One region of the Clostridium pabulibutyricum genome, then DNA from elsewhere that is predicted to be linked to it. Evidence: predicted binding sites of a transcription regulator. Region 1 holds the regulator's gene; the other holds the start of a gene.

Region 1 (4,201 bases):
TGTAATGGAGGGTGGCAGCAAAAGTGTAAAAGCATTTCTTGATACGGGTAACGAGCTTAAAGAACCTGCAACCAATCTTCCGGTTATAATAGTCGAAAGGTCCGAGTTTTTGGATGTTAACATTGAAGGTTATGATAAATTATATATACCTTACAGGGTAGTTAATGGTAGCTGTGATAAACTTTTGGGATTCAAACCGAAATCTGTAATAATAAAAACGCAAAATACTACTGAAAGCAGGGAGGCTGTAGTCGCTTTTTGCGATGACAGGCTAAGTGAATTTAGTGATTATCATGCACTTTTACCAAGGGGAGTAATTTAATTGTAAATCAAGTGTGTATTGAGGATAAATCCAAAAAAATAGGACTAATTGGGGGAAAAAGTTATGATGAAAATAAATGTTGTACTTAACAGATTGATGCTGAAATTCAAGGTGTTTTTTAAAAATTTGTATTACATAGGAGGAAGTGATGTCCTGCCGCCGCCTCTTACGAAAGAAGAAGAGGCAGATCTTGTCCTTAAACTTGTTTCCGGAGATGAAAAAGTAAGATCTACACTGATTGAGAGAAATCTGAGACTTGTTGTGTATATAGCCAGAAAATTTGAAAATACAGGAGTGAATGTGGAGGACTTGATATCGGTTGGAACAATAGGACTTATAAAGGCTGTAAATACTTTTGATCCAAGCAAGAAAATAAAGCTTGCAACTTATGCTTCTAGATGCATTGAAAATGAAATACTCATGTATCTAAGACGCAACAACAAAGTAAAGGCAGAAATATCGTTCTACGAGCCTCTTAATATAGACTGGGATGGAAATGAACTTTTGCTCTCCGATATATTAGGGACGGAAAATGATATAGTGTATGATCTTATAGAAGATGAGGTGGACAAACAACTCCTTGTTATGGCCATGCAAAAGTTAAGTGACAGAGAGAAGAAAATAGTAAATTTGAGATTTGGTTTGAATGGGAATATTGAAAAGACGCAAAAGGAAGTGGCAGACATGCTTGGTATATCACAGTCCTACATATCGAGACTTGAGAAAAGAATAATAAAAAGATTAAAAAAAGAAATAAATAAAATGTTGTAAGTTTGTCTTTAGTATAAAATTCAGCTTCTTAGTAAATACTTAAAATGCTATATATTCTAAAGGGGCTGATTGCATGATAATTAACAAAGTTGAAATCTGTGGCGTAAATACATCTAAACTGCCAGTTCTTAAAGAAAATGAAATGAAAGATCTTTTGATTAAGACTAGAGATGGTGATTTAAAGGCTAGAGAAAAGTTTATAAAAGGAAATTTGAGACTTATATTAAGTGTAATACAGAGGTTCAACAACAGGGGTGAGAATGCAGATGACCTGTTCCAAGTTGGATGTGTTGGCCTTATAAAGGCGATAGACAATTTTGACCTTGGCCAAAATGTAAAATTTTCTACTTATGCAGTGCCTATGATAATAGGTGAAATAAGAAGATATTTAAGAGACAATAATTCCATAAGAGTTAGCAGATCCTTGAGAGATATAGCCTATAAGGCACTCCAGGCAAGAGATAAGCTTGTTAGGGAAAACAACAAGGAACCTACAATATCGCAGATAGCCAAGGAACTAGAAATGCCGAGGGAAGAAGTTGTGTTTGCACTTGATGCAATTCAGGATCCGGTGTCGTTGTTTGAACCAATATACAGAGACGGTGGAGATGCAATATACGTAATGGATCAGATAAGTGATACAAAAAATGTCGATGAAAATTGGCTTGAGGATATATCTATAAAAGAAGCCATGAAGAAGCTCAATGACAGGGAAAAGCTTATATTAAACCTTAGGTTTTTTGATGGAAGAACTCAAATGGAAGTAGCTGACGAAATAGGAATATCACAGGCTCAGGTATCAAGGCTTGAGAAGACTGCATTGAAACATATGAGGAAATATATATGATGGTGTAAGTTTATAATAAAATTTATTTGGGAGGGGTTTACATATGGAAAATGATATGGATGAAGAAATTTCACTATATTCTCTGGCTGCTTTAAGGAGCATGGAGATTATAGATATAAATACGGGTTCAAAACTTGGACTTATAAAGGACTTAAAAATGGACTGTGAAAATAATAGAATAATTTCTATTATACTTCCATCTACAACATCTAAGATAAATTTATTTGGAAAGAATGAAGATGTTGAGATCCCATGGAGCAGTGTAAAAAAAATTGGGGTAGATGTTCTTCTTGTAGATGCAGAGGATATAGCATCATAAATATTCGGTTATCCGTCCTTGTGAAGTTGATGTTGATGCAAACTTTGCCAAATAAGTGTATAATATAGACAAATATAGATATAAAGGACGTGAAACAGGATGAAATGCCCTTATTGCGGTCATGAAGAAAGCAAAGTTGTTGATTCGAGATCTACTGAAGACAATACAGCTATCAGGAGAAGACGCGAATGTCTTAAATGCAAAAAAAGATATACAACTTATGAAAAGATTGAAAATCTTCCAATACTTGTTATAAAAAAGAACATGGAGAGGGAATATTTTGACAGGGACAAGATGCTTAACGGACTTATAAAAGCATGTCAAAAAAGACCTGTTTCCAGGCAGGAACTTGAGAGTATAGCAGATGACATCGAAAAAACTATAAACAATAAAATGATAACTGAAATAAATTCATCTGATATAGGTGAAATGGTGATGAAAAGACTAAAAGATATAGATGAAGTATCTTATGTTAGGTTTGCTTCTGTCTATAGGCAGTTTAAGGATATAAATACATTTATGGAAGAAATAAAAAATCTTATTTCAAAGAAGTAGGCAGCTAATTGTAAGCTGTCTACTTTTTTTATATATTGAGGTGGATATTAGTTTAATTTAACAAATAATTAGCCTGTACTTAATATAACAATTGTATACTTATGTAAAAAGTTTTTATATGAGGTGGATTAAATGAGTATATGTTATAAAGATGAGATAGAAAAAATACTGTCAAAGAAAGATATAAGCACAGTATTTCAGCCAATTATATCTCTTAAAAATGCGTCTGTCATAGGATATGAGGCATTAAGCAGAGGTCCCAAGGATTCTCCACTTCACTCTCCAAAAAAGCTTTTTTTAGAAGCGGAAAATTATGATAGAACATGGGAGTTAGAGCTTTTATGTAGGATAAAGGCCATTGAGAAAGTAAAACAAATAGATAAAAATAAACTTCTTTTTATTAACGTAGATCCAAAAATATTTAAAGATCCAAGATTTAAAAGTGGATTTACCAAGGATTTTTTAAAAATTAACGGAATATCTCCGGATTCAATTATATTTGAAATAACTGAGAAAACTGCCATAAAAGATTATAAAGGTTTTAAAACGGCATTGGACAATTATGTAAGGCAGGGATATAAAATAGCTATTGATGATATGGGTACTGGTTATTCAGGACTTAAAACTTTAATGGAGACAAAGCCTCATTATATAAAAATTGATATATCTTTTATAAAAGATATAGACAAAGATTTGTTTAAACAGGAATTGGTAAGGACAGTCTTGTCTCTTGCCAAAGCTACTAATATGGAAATTATTGCCGAAGGAATTGAAACTGAAGCTGAACTTTTAAAGCTGATAAATTTAGGAGTTACATATGGACAGGGATATTTTCTGCAAAGGCCATCAGGGGCCTTCCTCGATATTTCAGAAAGGGTGAAGGAGAAAATAGTTAAGTATAATAGAATAGAAAATAATAAATTTGATAAAAATTATGTGGGAAGTATAGCTCAAAATAATCCAGCATCAGAGGTTACAACCAGAAATAAAGATATTAAGCAGTTTTTTGAGAAATTTCAAATTACAGGTGTATGCATAGTAAAAAATGGTTATCCAGTCGGACTTATTATGCAGCACAACTTGGACTATGTACTTGCTACTCAATACGGAATGTCTGTTTTTTTTAAACGTTCTGTAGCATTGGTAATGGATACATCTCCCCTTATAGTTGATTATTATACAGATGTAAGTGATGTAGCTAAAGTTGCCATGGCAAGGGATATAAAGAAAATATATGACTATGTCATAGTTACTAAGGAAAATAAGTATTATGGAATTGTTACAATAAAAAATTTACTTGAATATACTATGGAATTTGAAAAAAACCGTGCTAAAAATTTAAATCCCCTTACTGGTCTTCCGGGTAATGAAATTATAAATAAGGTAA
Region 2 (4,201 bases), on a different contig from region 1:
TGTGATATCATTGTGGATGCTGCAAGTCCATTTGGAAATGCTCCAACCTGTTTTGCTAAATTTGTTACACAAGGTGCCATGGCAGTTCCTGCCCACAAAAATATTGGTATTTCAAGTATTCCTATCAATATCATTCTTATCATTTTACCTCTGGTAACTACAAGAAGTGCAGGTGTTACACCCATTGCTATTATTCCACCAAGTGGCAATATTCTATTTCCTGGAAGGAACAACGAAATTGCAAGTAGTATTGGAGCCAGTATATTTGCTACAGCCCATATTTCAGCTCTGCCTGCTACAAACGGCCAATCAATTCCTATGTTAAATTTTCTATTTGACATTCTTTTACTTAGAAAATTAGTTATACCTTGAGATAACGGTTCCACCGCAGCTATAAACCATGAACCTATTACAGAAAATAATTCCAAACATGTTGCACCTATAAATGCCAATGTAAATATCTTTACAGCACTTTGATGGCCCAATATTCCTACAAACACTCCAAGATAAGCGCCTATTGCAAATTTACTTCCCCAGAATCCTATCTTGTTATTCAACTGTGCTGCATCAAAATCGTACTTGTCAAGAAACGGTAAAAACTTGTCTATCAATTTATCAAATACCATAATTATAGGATTCATCATATAATTAAGATGAGTTGTTGTCGTTGGATTGCTGTCTGGCATATCCAACAAATCATTAAATGTCGGCTTCATAAGATCAGAGTTAATTATTTTCAAGATTCCTATAAATACAACAAATATCGTTGCAACAAGTAAATTTTTTGAGTAGAACATTATAAGAATTCCGCAAAATGCAGGATGCCATACATCAAATATATCAACATCAAGTGTGTTTGTCTTGTTAAGTACAAGCATTACAATGTTGACAATTACAAGTATAAACAGAAAGAAAAGTGTGTACATTGACCCCCATGTTATAGTCGCCACCGGTGCCCATCCTAAATCAGTTATTGAAAGATTTATGCCAGTAGACTTTACAAACGCCTGCAAAGCATCTGAAAAGTTGGTTGTCAAAAGTGAAATTATCTGACCTATTGCTGTTAGTGCAATTGCAAGCTTAAGTCCTCCTTCTATGGCTTTGCTAACCTTTACACGCATTAAAATTGCCAATAAAGTTAAAACTATAAACATCATTGGCGCTGCTCCCAAATTTATCAAAGGTTTAAAAATTGCATTGGCAAACTGAATAATGCCTCCCATATTAATACATCTCCCTTATGTTATAGTATCATTTTGTCTCAAGTTTTTTTATTATATCTTCAAGCTGGTCAAAAACTGGCTGTGCCATCGCAGGAATTCTATATAATATAGGTCCGGCTTCAACTACAGGTATATTGATTTTAAAACCAACTTCAACTTTGGTTATAGGCGTAAAGATATCATACTTTGATATTAATTCTTCAGTTATGTCCTTTACCATGACTGCATCTGCCACAACCTGATGTCCTCTGTTTTTCATTTCCTGTTCTACTGCATCTTTGATTTGATGACTGGAATTTACACCAGCACCACAAGCAGCTAAAATTTTTATCATTTAAATCATCTCCACTTTATTTATTTTTTATTTAAAGGCAGCAATTCAATTATTGCCCACCTTTATTCCAGTTATAAAATCATATAATTCTCCCTCATCATTTATTTTCTCCAGCATGTCCATATTATTTTTATTAGTTATAAAATCCATAATATTTGATAATATATTCGTTTGAGCTTCGTTTTCATTGTTGACAATAATAAATAAATACTTTACTTTCAATTCTTGATCCGGAGATATCATATTTTTAAAACCTATCTCGTTTTTAATCTTCACAAAAACTATACACTTGTCACGGCAGTATTCTATTTCTGTATGCGGTATTGCAACATTATATTTTTGACCTTCAACCACACTCAAATCTATTCCTGTTGGATAATTTTTTTCTCTTTCTATAATTGCATCAACAAAGTTATCCTTTACAATCCTTTTCTGAATCAATTCTTTACCAATTATCTTAAAAAGCATTGTACTGTCCTCTGCATCCTTTATATAGATCAAATCTTTTCTGAACAAACCGGATATTTTATTAATCATCGTACATTACTCCTTTATACATTTATGTAGCATTTATGTTTACATTTATTTCATCTATATCTATATATTATATCCTTTATGTACATTTGTCAATATTTTATGTAATATTTATGTTTAAAATTGTATCATTTATGTTTGCTTATGGTTTATTACATATATTTATATCGATTTGTAATTTATTACATTTTATGATAGATTTACTTAAGAATACAATCTCTAAAACTTTATCAAATTCCAAATAAACCAACTATAACTGCAATTTTTACAGAATATCATACTTAATGTCATCTCCTGCAAATAATTTATATTTGAACAATGCTTATTTATAATTTATAATTAAGAAGTCTTGAAAATTATCAATATATAGTACATACATGTGTGTTCTGAATACTACATATTGTTCGGCTTAAATATTCAAAGATATAAGGAGGAAATCAATTGAACTCTATAAATGATATATTCAAAAGATATTACACAAAAGAGCTTGATAAAGATAAAGGCAAGACAGTGTATGATCTTTTCAAATGGAAAAAAGTTGATGTATTTTTGAAGGATTATAAAACAAACAGAGTACTTGTTGATATGAAGAATCTTGAATTTCCAGAGCACTATTCACAAAATGCCTGTGACATAATAGCCTCAAAATACTTCAGAAAAGCAGGAATTCCTGAAAAGCCCGGTTATGAAAACAGCATGAAGTCTGTTGCAAACAGACTGGTAAACTTCTGGTGCCAGGCTCTAAAAGATGAGGGACTTATAAAATCAGAAGATGCCGCTCAGATTTTCTATGATGAATCAGTATACGCTCTCCTTAAACAAATGTATGCGCCAAATTCGCCTCAATGGTTCAATACAGGACTTAAGCTCTCCTACGGCATAGGCGGTGCAAAACAGGGAACTTATTACTTTGACGAAATCAAAAACAAGGTCGTGGAATGCAGCGATAACTATACAAGAACCCAAGCTTCTGCATGTTTTATATTATCAATAGAAGACAAACTGCTTGGTGAGCATTCCATATCCGACCAATTCGTCACAGAAACAAAGCTCTTCAAGGGAGGTTCCGGTACGGGCAGCAATTTTTCATCCATACGAGCAAAAGGAGAAAAACTATCTGGCGGTGGAGCCTCCTCGGGACTTATGAGCTTTCTTAAAGCACTTGACAGAAATGCTGGTGCCATAAAATCAGGAGGAACAACAAGAAGAGCTGCAAAAATGGTATGTCTTGATGTCGACCATCCCGAAATAATGGATTTCATAATGTGGAAATCAAAAGAAGAAGACAAGGTGAGAGCACTTGGTAAAATGGGATACGACATGGATATGGACGGAGAAGCTTACGAAACTGTTTCAGGGCAAAACAGCAACAATTCAGTGAGATTTTCAGATGCTTTCATGAAAAAAGTCGACAACCTTAATACAAAACCAGATGAAAAAATAGAACTCAAAGGCAGGATCGATCCAAAAATCACAAATACGGAAAATGTAATGGAGATATGGAAAGCTTTCAATACCTCTGCATGGAAATGCGCCGATCCAGCACCACAGTTCTCAGATACCTTCAACGCCTGGCATACTTGCCCTGCTGGAGAAGACGGAAAGCTTGGTGCAGGCTACAATAAAATAAATTCCACAAACCCCTGCGGAGAATATGCCTTTTTAGATGATACCTCCTGCAATCTTGCTTCAATAAATATATACAAATTCTACAATTCGGATACAGGCCATTTTGACCTTGACGGCTATCTTCACATAATACACCTTGTACAGCTTATACTTGAAGCATCTATCCACTGGGGACAATTTCCTACAAAGGACATAGCAAGAAAAACATACTTGTTTAGAACCACCGGCCTCGGAATTTCAAATATAGCTTCTCTTTTAATGATTATGGGATACCCATATGATTCAAAAGAAGCAAGAACACTTGCAGCATCTCTTGTTGGAATACTTACAGGTGAATCCTACTATGTATCATCACTTATGTCAAAGGAGATAGGCCCTTTCAAAAAATTTGAGATGAATAAGCCTTATATGATGCGAGTAATGCGAAACCATCTTCGAGCTGCAGGTATCAATATCGAAAAGCTTACACAGGATGACAAGA

Evidence for each region. The regulator NrdR, encoded in region 1, represses ribonucleotide reductase genes. The targets are predictions, from matches to a motif close to CACNANATNTNGTG.
Region 2: a site for NrdR is predicted at 2,483-2,496, ahead of AC4CVH_RS06295 (vitamin B12-dependent ribonucleotide reductase). Genes of this name have one in related genera too.

Annotation. Positions count from the first base shown of each region.
Region 1 is NZ_JBZAYZ010000001.1:378,513-382,713, forward strand. It holds gene AC4CVH_RS01915 (sigma-E processing peptidase SpoIIGA) at 1-322, shown strand, start outside; gene sigE (RNA polymerase sporulation sigma factor SigE) at 386-1,093, shown strand; gene sigG (RNA polymerase sporulation sigma factor SigG) at 1,167-1,940, shown strand; gene AC4CVH_RS01930 (YlmC/YmxH family sporulation protein) at 1,984-2,259, shown strand; gene nrdR (transcriptional regulator NrdR) at 2,359-2,814, shown strand; gene AC4CVH_RS01940 (GGDEF domain-containing protein) at 2,947-4,201, shown strand, end outside.
Region 2 is NZ_JBZAYZ010000003.1:243,353-247,553, forward strand. It holds gene AC4CVH_RS06280 (PTS galactitol transporter subunit IIC) at 1-1,223, opposite strand, end outside; gene AC4CVH_RS06285 (PTS sugar transporter subunit IIB) at 1,252-1,557, opposite strand; gene AC4CVH_RS06290 (PTS sugar transporter subunit IIA) at 1,603-2,094, opposite strand; gene AC4CVH_RS06295 (vitamin B12-dependent ribonucleotide reductase) at 2,533-4,201, shown strand, end outside.